Regions from separate parts of the Bacillus sp. SIMBA_154 genome, predicted to be linked through region 1. Evidence: predicted binding sites of a transcription regulator. Region 1 holds the regulator's gene; each other region holds the start of a gene.
What was found. The regulator LexA, encoded in region 1, represses DNA repair genes until DNA is damaged. The targets are predictions, from matches to a motif close to CGAACATATGTTCG.
Positions count from the first base shown of each region.

Region 2: ruvA (Holliday junction branch migration protein RuvA) is a predicted target of LexA. The motif match lies at 3,945-3,958, and genes of this name have one in related genera.
Region 3: R0K30_RS15630 (WYL domain-containing protein) is a predicted target of LexA. The motif match lies at 3,378-3,391, and genes of this name have one in related genera.

Region 1 covers NZ_JAWJBV010000007.1:105,438-112,255, reverse strand. Annotated here, with positions in the region: gene R0K30_RS12040 (trypsin-like serine peptidase) at 1-841, shown strand, start outside; gene R0K30_RS12035 (sporulation protein) at 1,115-1,495, shown strand; gene R0K30_RS12030 (STAS domain-containing protein) at 1,632-2,480, shown strand; gene R0K30_RS12025 (IseA DL-endopeptidase inhibitor family protein) at 2,513-3,055, opposite strand; gene R0K30_RS12020 (hypothetical protein) at 3,350-3,799, shown strand; gene lexA (transcriptional repressor LexA) at 3,847-4,467, opposite strand; gene yneA (cell division suppressor protein YneA) at 4,627-4,938, shown strand; gene R0K30_RS12005 (YneB family resolvase-like protein) at 4,956-5,603, shown strand; gene R0K30_RS12000 (DUF896 domain-containing protein) at 5,673-5,903, shown strand; gene tkt (transketolase) at 6,097-6,818, shown strand, end outside.
Region 2 covers NZ_JAWJBV010000006.1:195,921-202,738, reverse strand. Annotated here, with positions in the region: gene tgt (tRNA guanosine(34) transglycosylase Tgt) at 1-972, opposite strand, end outside; gene queA (tRNA preQ1(34) S-adenosylmethionine ribosyltransferase-isomerase QueA) at 1,004-2,032, opposite strand; gene R0K30_RS11430 (DUF2905 domain-containing protein) at 2,067-2,267, opposite strand; gene ruvB (Holliday junction branch migration DNA helicase RuvB) at 2,260-3,264, opposite strand; gene ruvA (Holliday junction branch migration protein RuvA) at 3,276-3,881, opposite strand; gene R0K30_RS11415 (intercompartmental signaling factor BofC) at 4,030-4,530, opposite strand; gene R0K30_RS11410 (protein kinase family protein) at 4,770-5,414, shown strand; gene R0K30_RS11405 (hypothetical protein) at 5,450-5,632, opposite strand; gene R0K30_RS11400 (hypothetical protein) at 5,824-5,985, shown strand; gene thiC (phosphomethylpyrimidine synthase ThiC) at 6,019-6,818, opposite strand, start outside.
Region 3 covers NZ_JAWJBV010000013.1:8,493-15,310, forward strand. Annotated here, with positions in the region: gene erpA (iron-sulfur cluster insertion protein ErpA) at 1-307, opposite strand, end outside; gene dapF (diaminopimelate epimerase) at 381-1,235, opposite strand; gene R0K30_RS15620 (YuzB family protein) at 1,505-1,741, opposite strand; gene R0K30_RS15625 (NAD(P)/FAD-dependent oxidoreductase) at 1,997-3,064, shown strand; gene R0K30_RS15630 (WYL domain-containing protein) at 3,116-3,346, opposite strand; gene R0K30_RS15635 (YuzD family protein) at 3,447-3,776, opposite strand; partial or broken gene R0K30_RS15640 (NifU family protein) at 3,897-4,196, shown strand; gene R0K30_RS15645 (S9 family peptidase) at 4,242-6,212, opposite strand; gene thrB (homoserine kinase) at 6,526-6,818, opposite strand, start outside.

The sequences.
Region 1 (6,818 bases):
CCATGCCGCCTCGGATTCAGTACTAACGTCTGATTATGACATGGTGACTTCTGATGGAAAGGTAATCTCTTCAAGTGATTTCCACAATGATACGAAAGCCCCCTCATCCTTTGACAAAGTGGATGATCTTTCTTCTACTGTTGGCGAAAAAGTAAAACCACTAACAAAATATTTAAAAGACTTTCAAACAAAAGTAGTCATTGGAGACGATGGTAGAACAAAAGTAGCGAACACAAGAGTTGCGCCATACAATTCGATTGCTTATATTACATTTGGCGGGTCCAGCTGTACTGGTACACTCATTGCCCCCAACAAAATTTTGACAAACGGACACTGCGTGTACAATACAGCATCGAGAAGCTATAGTGCAAAAGGGTCTGTGTATCCAGGCATGAATGATAGTACGGCCGTGAACGGCTCAGCAAACATGACTGAATTCTATGTCCCAAGCGGATATATCAATACAGGTGCGAGCCAATATGATTTTGCCGTCATTAAAACAGATACGAACATCGGAAATACGGTCGGTTACCGCTCCATCCGTCAGGTGACAAATCTGACTGGAACAACGATTAAAATTTCTGGATATCCAGGAGATAAAATGAGGTCGACTGGCAAGGTGTCACAGTGGGAGATGTCAGGTCCTGTGACGAGAGAAGATACGAATCTAGCATACTATACGATTGATACGTTTAGCGGAAATTCAGGTTCTGCGATGCTCGATCAGAACCAACAAATCGTCGGGGTTCATAACGCAGGCTATTCAAATGGAACGATCAATGGTGGTCCAAAAGCTACAGCAGCCTTTGTTGAATTTGTAAACTATGCGAAAGCGCAATAAAAAATAGAGCATAAAGCTCGTTTCCTTCAAAGGGGACGAGCTTTTTTGTTTTGAACAGAATTTGCTGGTTTTCTATTTTTCTAATCTGAGAGATTCATCAAGCGGCTCATAATCATCATTTTTTTCACATGTCATCCGTTAACCACTCATACATTAAAAATGACTCATTTCCTTAAAGTCAAGATCATACCTGAAGAAGTATGAGGGGGTCACAAGCTTTTGAAGATGAGGAGAGACTGGTTCACTGCTGTCGTCCTATGCTTTGTGATATGGATGGGTGTGTTATTAAGTGGAATTGGAGAGAATCAGGCGGCAAAAGGGGCAGATCGTTATGATCATGTCATTCAATTTCCAAAGGAACGGTATCCTGAAACAGGCAGTCATATTCAAGAAGCCATTCGAAAAGGGCATTCAGATGTGTGTACCATTGACCGAAACGGGGCAGATGTCCGCAGGCAAGAATCGTTAAAAGGAATTCCCACAAAGCCTGGCTTTGACCGGGATGAATGGCCGATGGCGGTTTGTCTTGAGGGAGGAAAGGGTGCAAGTGTTCAATATGTCAGTCCATCAGATAATAGAGGAGCAGGCTCATGGGTCGGACACCAAATAAGCGGCTATCCTGATGGAAAAAGAATTTTATTTATTGTGAAATAAAACTGGGGAAGAGGCTCCTTTCGTGAGGGGCTTTTTTTGTTTACAGATAGAGCGTATTCGAGCTAGCAGGGACAAAAGATTCAGTGGTACAATCAATCTATAATGACAAGAAGAAAATGTGAAGGGACATATGCTTATGGACAAGAACCGTGCATTATACGATTTTTTCATGCAACATGCAGAGAAATTAACTAAAACATGGTATGAATCAATTGAGGATGATGATCCAGAATCTATTTATCGTTCAACAGATTCGAGCATCATAGCAGAGCTTAAACGGCAAAATCAAGATTATTATCAGCATTTTATACGTGCTCTTATTGAAGACGAGACGTATTTACATACTGAGTTTAAAAAGTGGTCGGAAGACTTAGCAAGTGATCCGAAACATTTAAACACACCATTAGATTATGTCGTCAGAGAATATATGTCTAATCAAAGAGTGGTCCTTCATTACTTAAAAGAGTTTATTAAACAGCGGCAAGGTGATATTGATATCGATCGCATATTTTATTGGTATGATTTAATATCAGAGGCGTTTAACATTTCAATCCATGTGTTCATCCAGCAATATGTGAAAAACACAACCAAACAGCTCGTTGCTCAAAGAGATATGATTTATGAGCTGAGCTCTCCCGTCATCGTCTTAAAAAGCCATATTGCATTATTGCCTTTAGTAGGTGACATTGACACGGCGAGAGCAAAGATTATATTAGAAAATACATTAAAACAGTGCTCGCAAAAAGGTGTTCAGCATTTGTGCATTGATTTATCGGGTGTCGTCATTATTGATACAATGGTGGCTCATCAAATGTTTGATCTTGTCACGTCACTTCGGTTAATTGGGGTGGAGACGACCATTTCAGGGATCAGACCAGAAATCGCTCAAACAGCTGTGCAGCTCGGGCTTCCTTTTCATGAATTTCGCACGGCATCATCACTTGCCCACGCGCTAGATCACATGACTGAATTTTCTCCTAAATAAAAACCAGGCCTAGTAACGGGCCTGGTTTTTATTTAGATCACAGCGTCAATTTTTGTTACTTTCCAATCCTTTTGTACTTTCTCATAAGTGACAGTTCGTTTTACTTCACGTCCATCAAGTGTTGGGACTGTGAATTCATATGTGCGGATTGTATTTTTCTTAGAGACAAGTTTAGGTGTTGCTTTCTCCCAATTGAGCATGTTGTCTCCGTCACCGACTGGAACAGCCATTTTCCTATTATGAACAATAAACTGATAGTCTTTTAAACCATGAGTGATCGCATCTTTTGTGAAAACTTGAGATAGGTAGCTGTTTAGTTTTTTCTTTGTATCAAATGTTTTAGAAAGATAGTTGTATGTCATGTCTTTATAACTAAATGATTTTAATTTGTAATCTGAATGTTCATTAATTTTGTAGCCTGACATCGCACTCCAAAAGTGTTCTCGTGCATCAAGGGCAATATGTAACGCTTCTTTATTTGTTAAAGCGGCTGGTTTTTTGGAAGCGGCTAGTGTTGTTGATTGTAATGAGATCATAAGCATAATAGCAGTTAATAAAACAAATAATTTTTTCAAGGCGATTGCCTCCTTTTTTAAATGAAAACTTCTTATGTTACAAATGTTACAATAATTACATTGATATTACAAGTGTTAAATCTAAAAGTTTTTTATTTCTTTTCTTTCTACCTATATAACGTTTGAGCGAGACAAAAAGTTTTCATTTTTTTATTTTTTCTTCTTCACTACTATTTAACCGTTCTACAGAAGAACAAAACGTCTTTTGGAAAAATTTCTATTTGGACGTTCAACACCCTTTTTCATTTATGACATATACTGTCGTGATGAATGTCTAAGAAAGTGGTGTTTAATATGTATCATCCGTATGAAGGTATGTGGAATGGGTACTTATATGATAGGCAGGTACAAGGATGGCCATCGCTTCCTGTTCCTCAAGTTGGAGGATTTCCTGGGTTTCCAATCGGAGGGGGAGGTACTGGGCCAGGGCAAGGTTCAGGCGGACAATCAGCCCCGCCAGCTCCGCCGCAGCATATCATCTCACAGTATCAGCAAGCAGTCTCTCAGCCTCAAAGTATGCAGTCACTTATTTCAGGGCAAAGTGTAAGTGGAGGCCAGCAAACTGTTCAGTTTGCAGCGGGATGTAATAGAAGATGGACGATTGTGTTCCTTAGAAACGGTCAAGTATTTTTAATGTATGTGCTTTCCTCACAGCCTTTTGGCCGTACAACAGGCTTTATATGGCCGAACTTTACATTTGGTTCGTTCCCAAGTTCGAGTATTCTTGCTTATTCTTGTTCATAAAAGAAAAAGCCGGTTCTCATCAGCAACTGATGAAATACCGGCTTGTTTTAATGAATATTTCGAAATACGCCAATCACTTTACCTAGTATACTCACATTCTGTAAAATAATCGGTTCCATTGATGGGTTCTCTGGCTGTAATCTAAAGTGTGTATCTTCCTTATAAAAACGTTTCACTGTGGCTTCATCTTCCTCTGTCATCGCGACCACAATATCTCCATTGTTGGCAGTGCTTTGCTGACGGACAATGACATAGTCCTTGTCCAAAATACCCGCATCAATCATACTTTCTCCCATAATTTCAAGCATAAATACTTGTTCATCTGGCGCTGCAAAAGTCTCTGGAAGAGGGAAGTATTCTTCTACATTCTCAACAGCCGTGATAGGCAAGCCGGCTGTTACTTTTCCGATGACTGGTACATTCATTACAGCACTCTTTGGAATATTCATTTCCTCTTCATCTAGTACTTCGATCGCTCTAGGTTTTGTCGGGTCTCTTCTAATTAAACCCTTTGTTTCTAGTCTAGCTAAATGTCCATGGACAGTTGAGCTGGATGCTAGACCGACAGCTTCTCCAATTTCACGAACGGATGGGGGATAGCCCTTGCTTTTTACTTCTTCTTTGATGAATGTCAGGATATCGAGTTGTCTTTTTGATAGCTTCGTCATCTTTTGCACCTCAAAACGTCAATTTTAAAGAAATTATAGCATGTTTTTCCTAACAGTACAAACATAGGTTCGAAAAAAACGTTTGACAGAAACGTTTGTTCGTATTTATAATGAATGACAGAAAGAGCGAACGCATATTCTGTTAGGGGAGATGACATTATGAGGTTAAAAGAATCTATTATTTTTATTGGGGTATTCTCATTCATCGTTGGCATATTTCTCTCACTTATCGCAGTCACTAGCCATAATGATCCAAATCAATATGTTAAAATAGAGGTTCAATCAGGTGATACTCTTTGGGGGTTAGCTGATCAAGTAAACGACAGTAAATCAATCGACAAAAATGCGTTTATTGACTGGGTAACCGAACACAATGATCTTGCTTCAACTGAAATCCAGCCTGGAGACATCCTTGTGATACCAGTCAAAAAAGAGCATCCAGTCGTATATCAACTTGCAACAGTACAGTAGAAAGGTCGATTGAAGAGATGAACGCAATCATTTATGCGAGAGTCAGTACTGTCAAAGAAGAGCAGGAAACCTCGCTGAAAAGACAAGAAGAAGAATTGCTAGCTTTAGCTGCTTTGCACAAGATGAATGTGGTCAAAGTCATTAAAGAAAAAGCGAGTGGATACGATCTAGATCGTAATGGTGTTTTTGATATGCTTGCTACGCTGAAAGAAGAGTCAATAGATGCTGTTCTCATTCAGGATGAGACGCGCCTTGGAAGAGGACAAGCAAAAATTGCGCTTCTTCATTGTCTTTTTAAAGAGAAAGTAAAGGTGTATAGTGTTTTTCATAGAGGAGAGCTTGAGCTTTCAGAAGCAGATGAGATGGTCATTGAGATTGTAGGAATCGTGGAAGAGTATCAACGAAAAATTCATAACCTGAAAATTAAGCGGGGAATGAAGAGGGCTGTTGAGCGCGGGTATCAGCCTGAACTCAATTTAAAACACCGTGAGCAGGCGCCTGGCCGTGAGCGAATTGAAGTACCGATTTCAGAAATTGTTCGATTAAGAAAAAACAACATGACGTTCGCCGAAATCGCAGCAACACTTCAGGGACTAGGCTTTGACATTTCAAAGGCGACGGTGCATAGAAGGTATCAAGAATATGAAAAAGCTCTTACCACGTAAAGTGTGAATTGTTGTAAAAATGAATGATATTTAGTAGTATTTAGAGAAAATGTTTTAAAGGAGTTTGTCATGATTTCTAAAAAGCAGCTTGCAAGAATAAATGAGCTTTCAAAAAAGTCGAAAGAGACCGGTTTGTCGGACGCTGAAAAAACAGAACAAAAGCATTTAAGAGAAGAATATTTAAAAGCTTTTCGTTCTTCTATGAAAAATACACTTAAAACCGTGAAAATCGTCGATCCTGAAGGAAACGATGTCACACCAGAAAAATTAAAAAGAGAAAGAGATCAGAACCTTCATTAAGATCAGGATTTCTTGAATTTTGAAAAGATGGGAAGAATATTCTCATCTTTTTTCTTATTTGCATAAGTTTTTAGGTGATCGATAAACTAAATGTGACAAAATCCTTCTTTTTCAGCGTGAAATAGTTGTGAAAAAAGGACAGTAGATTTATGATAATGGTGTACACAAGATACGGAAGGGGATTTAAATTTATATGGAAACGATTGAATTGAAATCTATTGCAACAATACGTACTCTCTCCATAGACGCAATTGAAAAAGCGAATTCCGGTCACCCTGGAATGCCAATGGGTGCTGCACCAATGGCATACGCTTTATGGACGAATCACTTAAACGTAAGTCCGCAAAACCCAAATTGGTTTAACAGAGACCGTTTTGTTTTATCTGCGGGACATGGCTCTATGCTTTTATATAGCATGCTTCATTTAAGCGGATACAACCTTAGCATCCAAGATCTAAAACAATTCCGCCAATGGGGAAGCAAAACACCTGGACATCCTGAATTTGGACACACAGAAGGCGTAGATGCCACAACAGGTCCTTTAGGACAAGGGATTGCCATGGCAGTTGGAATGGCACTTGCAGAAAGACATCTTGCGGAAACGTATAACAAAGACAACTTTAACGTTGTGGACCACTATACATACAGCATTTGCGGAGACGGAGACTTAATGGAGGGAATTTCCTCTGAAGCTGCTTCACTTGCTGGTCATTTAGGCTTAGGCCGTTTAATTGTTCTTTATGATTCAAATGATATTTCTTTAGATGGCGACCTAGATCGTTCATTCTCTGAAAATGTGAAGAATCGTTTTGAAGCGATGAACTGGGAAGTTCTTTACGTAAAAGACGGCAACAACATCGAAGAAGTGACTGCTGCTATTGAAAAAGCCAAACAAAGTACGGACAAACCTACTCT
Region 2 (6,818 bases), on a different contig from region 1:
TAAATGTCTAATATAGGCGCGTGTGTAGTTTTTACATGTGTAGCAGTCACAGTTTTCATCGATTGGTCTGAAATCACGCTCATATTTTGCATTTTTCACAACAAGACGTCCTTCACTTGTCATCAAGGTGCCGTTTCTCGCAATTCTCGTCGGCAGTACGCAATCAAACATATCTACACCGCGAATGGCGCCGTCAATTAATGAATCTGGTGAGCCGACACCCATTAAGTACCTTGGCTTGTCTGCCGGTAAAAATGGCGTTGTGAACTCCAGCACACGGTTCATCACATCTTTTGGTTCACCAACAGATAAGCCTCCGATGGCGTATCCTGGGAAATCAAGTGAAACAAGATCTTTTGCACTTTGTTTACGAAGCTCTTCGTATTCTCCGCCTTGGACAATCCCAAACAGACCTTGATCTTCTGGACGCTGGTGCGCTGTTAAGCAGCGCTCTGCCCATCTGCTTGTCCGCTCCACAGAACGTTTCATGTAATCGTACTCTGCTGGGTATGGAGGGCATTCGTCAAATGCCATCATAATATCAGAGCCGAGCGCATTTTGGATTTCCATGGCTTTTTCAGGAGAAAGGAACAGCTTGTCTCCGTTTAAATGATTACGGAAGTGAACGCCTTCTTCTTCGATTTTTCTAAATTCACTCAATGAAAATACTTGGAAGCCGCCTGAATCAGTCAGAATGGCTCGATCCCAGTTCATAAATTTGTGCAGACCGCCCGCCTCTTTGACAATGTCATGACCCGGACGGAGCCATAGATGGTACGTATTGCTTAGGATGATGCCTGCATCCATTGCTTTTAATTCTTCAGGCGCCATTGTTTTCACTGTAGCCAGTGTACCTACTGGCATAAATACAGGTGTTTCAAACGACCCGTGCGGTGTATGAACGCGGCCAAGACGTGCACCTGTTTGTTTGCATGATTTAATGAACTCATAACGTATCGGTAATTGCGACAAAAATGAGCCCTCCTGTCTTTGTTGAATGATGTTATTGAATCAGCATGGCATCGCCAAAGCTGAAGAATCGGTATTCCTCTTTTACTGCCTCATTGTACGCTTTCAGTACGTGCTCTCGTCCAGCTAATGCGCTGACAAGCATAATTAATGAGGATTTTGGCAGATGGAAATTCGTGATCATCCCATCAATTGCCTTGAATGTGTAGCCAGGATAAATAAAGATCGACGTCCAGCCGCTTGACGCTTTGAATTCGCCATCATGTGCACTTGCAATGGTTTCAAGCGTTCGTGTTGATGTTGTGCCAACTGAAATAATCCGCCCGCCTTCTTTGTGCACGCGATTAAGCTCTTGAGCCGTTTCTTCATTCATTTCGTAAAACTCTGCGTGCATTTCATGTTCTTCTATGCGCTCCGCACTGACAGGACGAAAGGTGCCAAGCCCTACGTGCAAGGTAATAAAAGCAATATGCACACCTTTCGCTTTCAGCGCATCCAGCAGTTCAGTTGTAAAGTGAAGACCGGCAGTAGGAGCCGCGGCTGAACCAACTTCTTTAGAATACACGGTTTGATATCGCTCACGATCGTCAAGCTGCTCTTTAATATATGGAGGCAGCGGCATTTCTCCAAGGGATTCAAGCACTTCATAAAAAATGCCTGTATACTGAAACTCGACTTTTCTTCCGCCATGTTCCAGCTCCTCTGTACATACCGCTTGAAGCCGTCCATCACCAAATGTGATGACCGTTCCTTTTTTCACACGCTTGGCTGGTTTTACGAGTGTTTCCCATTTGTCTCCTTCTTCTTGTTTCAATAGAAGAAGTTCAACTTTTGCACCTGTATCCTCTTTCATGCCAAACAGACGTGCAGGCAGAACGCGCGTATTGTTTAAAACGAGACAATCACCCTTTTGAAAATAATCCGTGATTTGTGAGAATGTATCATGTGTGATCGTACCCGTTTGTTTATTTAAGACCATCAGTCTTGATGCATCTCGTTTTTCAAGTGGAACTTGAGCAATCAGTCTTTCTGGTAAATCAAAATCAAATAGTTCTAGCTTCATTTCCTTCACCTATTCTGTAGTTAACTAGTTAACGTTATTTCATACGTCCAAAGATATTGAGTAAAATGGTTAGTACGATGCTAATGACAATGCACGTAATAACGGGAAAAAAGAACGTCACATTTCCTTTTTTCACAAAAATATCACCTGGAAGCTTACCAACCAATTGAAACACTAAGCCTGCGGCAAAAAGGACACCACCTAAAATCATCAATATTTTAGGGAATTCAGTCACGAATCGGAACCTCCATCTGAAAATGTTCATACGCTTCTCTTGTGACGACCCGGCCTCTTGGTGTTCTTTGCAGGAAACCAATTTGCAGTAAATACGGTTCGTACACATCTTCAATCGTATGTGATTCTTCTCCAATTGTCGCTGAGATCGTATCAAGTCCAACAGGACCGCCTCTAAATTTTTCAATCATACTTAAAAGCAGCTTGTGGTCTATATGATCCAGTCCCAGCCTGTCGACTTGGAGACGTTCAAGGGCATCTTCTGCAATGTCCTGTGTAATGGCATGATTCCCAAGCACCTGCGCAAAATCTCTTACTCTTCTGAGTAAACGATTGGCGACCCTCGGCGTCCCCCGAGAACGTCTCGCTATCTCTTCTGCTGAGCGAACGTCGATCCCAATCTCGAACAGCTCGGCTGTTCTTGCCACAATGTGAGCCAAATCTCTTTGCTCATAGTATTCCAATCTTGCATGTACCCCAAACCTATCACGAAGCGGTGCTGTTAAAAGCCCAACACGGGTCGTAGCACCTACAAGTGTAAATGGCGGTAAATCAAGCCGTACAGAGCGCGCTGTATCTCCTTTTCCAATGACGATATCTAGACAAAAATCCTCCATCGCCGGATATAGCACTTCCTCAATTGAGCGCTGCAAGCGATGAATTTCATCAATAAACAAAACATCACCAGGTTCAAGAGATGTCAGGATAGCCGCCAAATCGCCAGGACGCTCAATTGCTGGTCCAGACGTTGTACGCAGCTGAACATTCATTTCATTGGCAATGATCGACGCAAGCGTTGTTTTCCCTAGTCCAGGCGGTCCATATAAAAGGACGTGATCCAGCGTTTCCTGCCTCATCCGGGCAGCTTCAATAAACACGCTGAGATTATCCTTTACTTTTTGCTGACCGATATATTGGCTAAGTGTCTGCGGCCGCAAACTTTGCTCAATGGCTGATTCATGGTTGTCTGCTTCAGTTGAGACGAGCCGTTCATCCATGAGACATCACCCTATTTCAACATTTTTTGTAAAGCTTTTTTCACATATTGATCGGTTGTGAGATTTTTCTCTTCTTTTAATAAAGGCAGAACCTTTTTGATTTCACGATCACCGTATCCAAGGACACTTAACGCTTCGAGCGCTTCATCTAATGCGGTTTGCTGCGTTTCGATCTGAATATGATCCTCGTGATTAAATAAGTTGCCAATCATTTCTGGCACCACATCTGCAAGCTTTCCTTTTAGATCTAGAATGATCTGACGAGCTGTTTTTTTGCCAACGCCAGGGAATTTAATAAGGAATGCTTCATCCTCACGTTCTATCGCTGAAATGACAGCGCCAGGATCACCGGAAGCAAGGATCGCAAGTGCACCCTTTGGTCCAATCCCTGTGACATTTAACAGTTTTGTGAACAACGCTTTTTCTTCTCTTGTTTGAAATCCATATAACGAAAATGCGTCTTCCTTTATGTAATGATACGTATAAATCGTTTCTTGTTTATTTACTTGATAGATAAACGGGTTTGGGGTATAGACTTGATATCCCACTCCGCCGTTTTGAATGACAACATATTGCGGGCACACATAATCAATGGTCCCTTTCACAAATTCTATCACCGTTTTCACCTCTTTGACTGTTCTTCATTGTAACATAAATCGAAGAGAAAACCGCAATAAAAGTTAACATACGTTCGCTCAGTCCATTTTTACGGTGCAACCATGAAAAACAGCTTGCGGCCCTCACACCAGCAAGCTGTCACACGCTTTAAAATGATATTTCATTTCGGTAAGGTTGCATGACTTCAAGCACATGCTCAAATTCATCCTTTGTTCGAAAAGGAATGCCTTGCTCAAGCTGCTCCTCCACATGGCTTTCTAAACGGGACGTATCAATTTGAAAGAAGAGATGAATAGGCTCCGCCCAGCCGCCTGGCCTTCCATGAAACGTAGAAATGACACCGTCCTCTGATAATCCGATATATCCATTTGCTTTACTTAATGGAGAGATATCATCAATTTGTTTTCTAAAAAGGGCAAAATCCTCTTGTTGTTCTACCAGCGTCCAGCCTTTATACTGCGTCCAAAATGTGTCTTTGTCTTCTAATGATGCCCGGTGTCTTTCAATACTCACATCGCCGTCTAGATAGACTTTTTCAAGCTGCACGGTGATGGTGTTTGACTGCTTTTGCAAGTGTTCTTTTCCTTCCATATCCGCAGCGAAAAAAAGAACACTTGTCATGATAAGTCCTGTAACGAAACGTTTCATCTTCACTTTCACTATTTACACCTCTTTAGAACATAAGATCGATGCATGACATATGTAGTTTGACCCATTTTTCTAAACATTAACCAAACCGATTACACTGACTCGTTTTAAGAGTCTTTCGTTGTATCCTTCATTCGTAAATGTTATGTTTTATACAATCCATTGCTTTATCGAATGAAATGGTTTTTTCATCATTCGTTTTTCAGCCGCATAAACTGAAACCAAAGAAGGTGAAGTCAATGTCAGATATCAAAAGATTAGCCGAATCGATTCAGTATCATGAAGAAAAACGTTTTAATAAGCTCACATTAAAACCGGCAGAGCTTGAGCTGTGCGGCAAAGGAAGAAGTGCCTATGTATTTTCATATAAAAAAGCTGGCAAGAAAATGGCGCTAAAAGTCTTTTTCCCTTCTTATCAACACATTGCCCGCAAAGAGGCAGCAATTTACGAAAAACTTTCCGGTTCGTCATACTACCCTGAGATTTATGAGTCTGGGGATCAGTATATTTTAATGGAATATATTAAAGGCTACACATTCTATGAATGCCTGACAAAGGGTATTCCGATCAAGAAACAAATGATTGAACAAGTAGATGAAGCGCTAGAAGAAGCACGTGAGAAAGGGTTAAACCCTTCAGATATCCATCTGCGCAACCTGATCTTAACAAAGGAAGGCCTCGTTAAGGTGATCGACGTTGCCCGCTTCACCCAAACAAAAACATGTCATCAATGGGATGATTTAAAAGCCGCTTACGCCTATTACCAAAAACCTTTTTTCCCTAAAAAAGCGCCGCGTCTGTGGCTTGAAGTGATTGCCTATTTATATAAAAAGAACTGGCTCTCCCGCGGCCAGCTTAACAACCGAAATGATTTCTCCGCATAACGAAAGCCGCTCTCCTTCCGAGCGGCTTTTCTGTTTTATTCTGTTTCTACATGGATACTATTTACATTTAATAGATTAATGATTTCATTATTCAGCTTAAACCATTGATTGGATTCCTCAATTTTTTTATACACATCGTAGGTAGCTGGACGTTTCAGCTCGAAATCAAGCACTTCCCCATTGTTCATATGAAATGTTACCTTGAATACTTTCATCATAAGATCACCTTCCACTCTTTCTTGTTCGCTAACTGGTAAGGTCAGCTCTTTTCATTCATTCTCTACTCAACTCGTTTCCCCTCCTTCTTTCCTTCCAAACACAAGAAGTTTAAATTTTGTTTAAATTCACACAACATCTCTATCTCTCTAATCTGCAAAGAAGTATATTGTTTAAAAAGGAGGCTGTCTTCATGAAACAGAAAAAGAAAAAGAAAAAGAAAAGAACATCCCCAGAGAGACAAACTGTCTTGTTTCATTTAACAGATGCCCTGATTCCGAGTATGGAAATCATGGCGATTGCAGTAAGAGCACTTTTCCATCTCGTGAGAAAAGCCTTTTCAGCCGTTTTATAAAACCCCGCACAAAAGGAGTGCGAGGTTCTTTTTTTAGGATTGATAGATTTGACTTCCTTGGCTGATAAACTCTTTTGCCTTCTTCTCCATCTCTTTTTTCACTTCTTCTGATTGATTGCGGATATCATGAGAAATTTTCATACTGCAAAACTTCGGTCCGCACATGGAGCAAAAGTGAGCGGTCTTTGCGCCTTCAGCAGGCAATGTTTCGTCATGGAACGCCAAAGCTCTTTCTGGATCAAGTGACAGGTGGAATTGATCCCGCCACCTAAATTCAAATCTGGCTTTCGATAATGCATCATCGCGCTTTTGAGCAGCAGGATGTCCTTTTGCTAGATCAGCTGCATGTGCGGCAATTTTATAAGCAATGACACCTTCTCTCACATCTTCTTTGTTCGGCAAACCTAAATGCTCTTTTGGTGTCACATAGCAGAGCATGGCTGTTCCATACCAGCCGATCATGGCAGCGCCGATAGCGGATGTAATGTGATCATACCCCGGGGCAATATCTGTTGTAAGAGGTCCTAGCGTGTAAAATGGTGCCTCTTTGCAAATCTCCATCTGCTTATCGACATTTTCTTTGATTTTATCCATTGGGACATGTCCAGGTCCTTCAATCATCACCTGTACATCATGTTTCCAGGCGATCTCTGTCAATTCCCCTAGCGTTTTCAGCTCTGCAAACTGCGCCTCATCATTTGCATCAGCGATCGAACCTGGTCTGAGTCCATCTCCAAGAGAAAAAGCAATATCATAGGTTTTCATAATTTCACAAATATCTTCGAAATGGGTATAAAGAAAGTTTTCTTGATGATGAGCGAGACACCACCTTG
Region 3 (6,818 bases), on a different contig from region 1:
CACATGACGCAATGGCGTTCGGATTGTCGATGGTGAAGCCGCCGCCCATTAGTGATTGTTTGAAATCAATGATGGTTCCGTTCATGATATCAAGGCTTTCAGAGTCGACAAGAACTTGGATCCCGTGCTGTTCAAACTGTGTGTCTTTCTCCGAGACTTCATGGTCAAAGCCCATGCCGTACGAAAGACCGCTGCAGCCGCCGCCTTTTACGCCCACTCTTAGGAACGCATTTTCTTCTTCATGCTCTTTCATCATATCTTTAATCTGCAGTGCAGCAGCTTCTGTAATGGTTACTGGTGTACTCATGATCATCCCTCCTTTTGACTGGATGTTTCTTTTCAATTATAAACATGATGGTGCCTTTTCTCAAATAAATGGTTTAGAGATAAAATGTTCCGTCACAAATGGTTTCAGCAGGTCCTGTCATGAGCACATGCCCATTGTCTTTCCAGCGAATGATGAGATCTCCACCTGCTAAATGAACCGTCATGTCCGTTTCTTTTTTCGCATGTCCATTTATAATGGTTGATACGGCCGCAGCACAAGCCCCTGTGCCACAGGCTTGTGTAATTCCAGATCCTCTTTCCCACACACGAAAATGCAGCTCCGTTTCACTGACGATTTCAACAAATTCCACATTGACGCCCTCTGGGAACGTCTCGTGCTTTTCAATGATCGGTCCAAGTGTATCGAGCGGAGCTTTCTCAATGTCCTCTAAATTAAAAACGATGTGCGGGTTACCCATTGAAACGGCCGTTCCATTTAAAGTCGCGGTGCCAAAATCAAGCGGCTCATTGATCGTTGTGCTGCCTGGCTCGCCCAGCATTGGCATCGCTTCTTTTTCGAAACGTGGTTTTCCCATATCTACTGTGACTAACTGAACGTGATCATCTTTGATATGGACAGTAGCTTCAACGAGTCCTGACAATGTCTCAATCTGGAACGTCGTGTCTGTCACAATCTGATGCTCATACACATATTTTGCGACGCAGCGCAGCCCGTTACCGCAGTTTTTCCCCTCTGATCCATCATTGTTGAAAATACGCATTTTCACAGGTGCAACATCTGATGGGCAAATGAGAATCATCCCGTCAGAACCGATTCCTGTATAAACAGAAGAAACACGGATCGCCATCTCTGATAGCTGCTCTTCTGGAAGCTGTTCCTTCATCTGATTGACGTAAATATAATTATTTCCTAGTCCGTGCATTTTCGTGAATTGAAATGATGTCATGAGCTTCCTCCATAAATGTTGTTTCTTATAGTATAAAAGGAGTCGATTCAGGAGACAATCTTATCATCCCCCGTTTTTCATACATAGAAGCTCTTTGCTGCCATGGCAAAGGGCTTTTATTATGCATATGCCTCTTTTTCAATCGTGTGATGCTTCATTTTGATGATATTTTATTAGCATAACATATTGGATGCGCTTTCTATTCATTCTCCTTAAAAATGGAAGCTGAAAAGTGTAAAAAAATGCACCTCATGACCCATGTGGTGCACCTAAAACATCTCATTTTCCTCTATAAAAGCATAAATACGCTCGACTAGCTGCTCTGCATTTTCTCCTGAAACAAATTCTCCATTCACAAGTGCGAATGGGGAGTCCATGCATTTGCCGCAGTAGCTTAAACAGCCGTATTCCATTACGTCTAGGTTTGGGTCTTTTTCAAGCTTCTCTTTTGCTTCTTGCGACCCTTGTGCAAGATTGCTTACACAAAATTCGATCAGTGGGAACACTTTGCTTCACCTCACATTGCTTTACCATCCTACCGAAATTCCTTCTATTAGTCAAAACATGAGCTCCACCTGTATCGTTACGCCTATTCCTCGTAAAATGTTTTACTATTTAGGACTAACTAATGAATATGTAGGTTATTTTGAAACAATTATTGTGGTTTCACAGTAAATTCGATATAATTTTATTTGGTATTTTAACTTAAAGTTTTTTAGTATAAGTGTTTTTCAATGTCTAGGGGGAAAAGGAGAATCGTCATGAAAAATTTAGTCTTGATCGGCGGAGGTTACGGGAATATGCGGGTTCTCCACCGCTTATTGCCAAATCAATTACCTGATGATGTTACTATCACATTAATTGATCGAAATCCTTACCACTGTTTAAAAACAGAATATTATGCACTTGCTGCTGGAACGATCTCTGATCATCACATTCGAGTATCTTTTCCAGAGCATCCGAAGCTGGATATTCAATATGGGGAAGTAGAAAAAGTTGATATTGAAAACAAACAGATCTTATTCAGCGACCGTGAACCCATTCCATATGATGACACGGTGATTGGACTCGGCTGTGAGGACAAGTATCATCATGTCCCTGGTGCAAAAGAACATACATACAGCATTCAAACCATTGATCAATCAAGGCATACGTATAACAAATTAAACAATTTGAGTGCGGGCGCAACGGTTGGCATTGTCGGGGCTGGACTTAGCGGGGTAGAGCTAGCCAGTGAACTGCGAGAAAGCCGCACCGATTTAAACATTATTCTTTTTGATCGTGGAGAACTGATTCTATCAAGCTTCCCAAAAAGATTAAGTTTATATGTGCAAAAGTGGTTTGAAGAAAATGATGTACAGATCATTAACTGCGCCAATATTACGAAGGTTGAAGAAGGCGTTGTTTACAACCATGACGACGCAATTGAAGCAGAAGTCATTGTGTGGACAGCAGGCATTCAGCCAAGCAAAGTGATAAGAGACATGGATGTTGAAAAAGACGCACAAGGCCGCGTCGTATTAACTCCTCATCACAATCTCCCTGAAGATGAGCATGTATATGTCGTGGGTGATTGCGCAAGCTTGCCGCATGCCCCAAGTGCACAGCTTGCCGAGGCGCAGGCAGAACAAATTGTCCAATCTCTACAAAAACGCTGGAAAAACGAGCCGCTTCCTGAGGCTTATCCTCAGTTTAAGCTAAAAGGGGTACTAGGCTCTTTAGGGAAAAAAGCCGGCTTTGGCTTAGTTGCGGATCGTCCACTTGTTGGCCGTGTGCCAAGACTCCTAAAATCTGGACTTCTTTGGATGTACAAGCATCACAATGGCTAAGCTCATGTGATTTTTTTCTCAAAGCTCCTTTCTTGAAGAAGGAGCTTTTTTCTATGAAACGGCATGTGCCGATGGATTGGTCAATTTGATCGGAGCAAGGGCAAGTATGCAGTCTTTACGAAAAGTTCTCATTGTCTTCTTCGATAAACAATACGCTTGTATGAGCTGTTCCGTTTGACGGTGTACAATGATTTTTCGCTTTGTGCACTCTCCGTTTTTCTTCATATAAATCATGTCAATCGGTATTTGCTGATGAAGAGATTGTTTCAGTAAATAATTCATGATGCTCACACTCCTTTTATTCCATTATATACGAACGAACGTTCTTTTTCAACATAAAAAGGAACACTTGTTCTATTTATTTTCTCAAAAAAAGAACAGCTTATTCACTGCTCTCTTTGTACCCGTATTTCTCCATTTCTTGATAAATGTCTTTTAATTTCGGATTGCCCTCTCCAACAATTTGATCCTCCACTAGGACAAGTGGATAAAAGAATTCATCATCAAGAATTCGTTCACACAATTCCTTTTGGCGTTCGTTTTCTGGCGGGTGCTCAATATCAATATATGTGATGCGAAACGGCTGATTCGGATATTTTCGTTTTAACGCTGCATCTAACCACTCAAATGTATCTTTTGAAGAAGGCAGATTCACGCAGCTAGCACACAGGACATCTCTTCCATATACATAAAGATCAACGGTTTGGTTCATTTGACAAGCCCCCTATTCTCCTTTATTTTAGCTGAATTTTCTGTATGAAAAAAGTCAAAATCACTTTTTGTTTCAAGGTGAGATTGTGCTATAATGAGAAGGAAACTTTGAAACCAATCAATAGATTTTTATCGTCCAGATGAATATAATGGTGATATGTTGTGAAAGGAGCGATTATATCTAATGACTGAAGTCGAAATGAAAGACCAAGTACAGGAAGTACTGGACAAACTTCGTCCATTTCTATTACGTGATGGTGGAGACTGTGAGCTTGTAGACATTGAAGATGGCATTGTCAAATTACGTCTTCTTGGTGCTTGCGGCAGCTGCCCAAGTTCAACCATTACACTGAAAGCCGGTATTGAGCGCGCATTATTAGAAGAAGTGCCTGGCGTTGTAGAAGTTGAACAGGTTTTCTAATTCATATATGACATGAAAACGACCCAAATCGGGTCGTTTTTTTCATTAGGATAACTTTTCTTTAAACCATTCTTGAATAAAGGTCAGTCTTTGAATGCGCTGTCCCGGGTGGCCGCTTCTGGATAAATCATGAGATGCCTTCGGGAATTTGACCAATCTTGTGTCTTTCCCAAGCTCCTTCAATGCCACAAAAAGCTGCTCTGCTTGATCGACTGGACAGCGATAATCTTCATCGCTGTGCAAGATGAGAAGCGGCGTGTTCACCTGTTTCACATATTTAAGCGGCGAACGATCCCATAGCTTATCAACCGAATCATAAATATCCCCATCAATCTGCCACCTTGTAAAGAAATAGCCGATATCACTGATACCATAAAAGCTAATCCAGTTCGAGATGGATCGCTGTGTGACGGCTGCACGAAAGCGGTCTGTCTGTCCCACAATCCAGTTGGTCATAAAACCCCCATAGCTGCCGCCGGTCACTCCGAGTCTCGTTTCATCAAGAAAATCATAGGCTTTTAGCACATGATCAACAGCCAGCATGACATCCTCATAATCAACATCACCATAGCTGCCTCTCACACGGTCGGTAAACATCTGTCCGTACCCATGACTGCCATGAGGATTGACATACACAACGGCAAAGCCTTCAGAGGCGAGCATTTGAAATTCATGAAAATACGTTTGACCATACATCGCATGCGGTCCGCCATGAATCTCTAGAATAAGCGGATATTTCTTCCCGTCTTCCATCTGGGAAGGCTTCATGAACCACCCATGTACATCGTCGCCCTCTTTCGACTGAAGCGAAAATGGCTCCGGTACTGAGAGGACATGCTCCTTGAGAAAGGTAGCATGCTCGAATGTGATTTGCTTTAGTGATGTTTCCCCTAATGTCAGCTCATACAGCTCACTTGGTGTGACGGGTGACAGCCGGCTCAGCAGCAATTTTGATTCATCTGGATGAAGGCTGAAGTTCGTAATATGTTCTGCCTCTAGTCGAACAGGGTAGGCTAAACCTTCAATGGAAAAATAATAAATTCCTGTACTTCCTTGATCAGAGACAAGCGCATAAAACCCTTGACTATCTTTTGTCCATTGGGGAAGCTGATTGGCTTCACCCATGACACTATCCCCTGCCATACAGTTGCCCACATACATATCGAGCATTTCTGATAGCTGGATGGCCCTTTCTTCCTTCAGGTCATACAGCCATAATGATGGGAAAGTTGCATTTTGAAATTCGCGCTCATGTCCAATGACCAAAAGGCTTTCTCCATTTGGAGAAAAAGATACGCTTGAGTAGGCGCCGGTTGATTGTGTGATTTTGCTTGATGTACCATCCTCTAATGAGAGAAGACACACATCACTTATATAAGGTATCTGAGGATTTGTTTGAATATAGGCGAGCCATTTTCCGCACGGAGAGACCACATGATTTATATGATGATGCTGCTGGCTTGTAACAGGCTGTACCTCGCCTGAACGGACATCCACTTGAACGATCTGCGTCAAACGCCCATCTAAAAATCCTCTTCCATCTGCCTTATAAGTCAACTCATCATATACTGCCGGAGCAAAGTCATCTCGCTCCTCCTTTTTTTCATCATGAACAGATTCTGTTTGTTTTAATGACACACCCGCATAAAGGAAAGTTCCATCTGGTGAAAATACAGGATGAGATACCCCGTAAGGAATATTCGTTAAGGTACGCACGCCGCCTCCTTGACTCTGCATGAGTGCCAGCTGAGGAACTTCCTTTGGCTTTTGCAACATAAAGGCAAGCTGCTTACCGTCTTTTGACCAAACAGGATGATGGTGCTTTCCATCCTCAAATGTCCATTGAGACAGCTCATCTGTCTCTTCATCTCGAACCCATAAATGGATATTGTAATCATCCTTTTTCTCATTCACAGTGACTTTTGTAAAGACCGCCCTTTTTCCATCTGGCGAATAGACCGGATGAGAAACAGAAACAATCTTCGTTATATCTTCAGCAGTTATCAATTTCTTCATGAATGTATCTCCCCCTTTTATGTATAAAAAATAGTTCGATCCTCTAAATAATAATCCCTGCTTCTGCCCTTAAAAACAAGTATAAAAAAGAACGTGCGTATTCACCGCACGTTCCAGATTGTTGACAAATGGCTAAAATGATCTTTATTTTAGCCATTTGTCTTCTTTTCAGCGTGATAGAAAGCCCTTGAAGTCTAGGAAGGACGAGTACCGGAGCGGAGCGAATTTGAGATTCGTGAGCACCGGCACGCAGGACTGACACAGAATGCGAGGGTTTGTCTACACGCTGGAACGTGCGTATTCACCGCACGTTCTACACTTGATTGACAGGATGATGTTCGACGACGACACCTTCTACTGGAACCGTCAGCAAATCTACTTCGCAATGAGGGAAATTTTGAGCAAGCTGCTCTTTCAGCGCGTCTCCCTTCCCTTTTTCAACTAAGGTAAGGATCGTCGGCCCGGCACCGCTTAAAGCTGTTCCATACGCTCCTTTTAATGAAGCGACATGCTCCACCTTCGACAGCTCTGGGACAAGCATGGTGCGATAAGGCTGATGAAACAAATCTTTATTCATCATTTCCCCTACAAGCGGCCAGTTCTGCG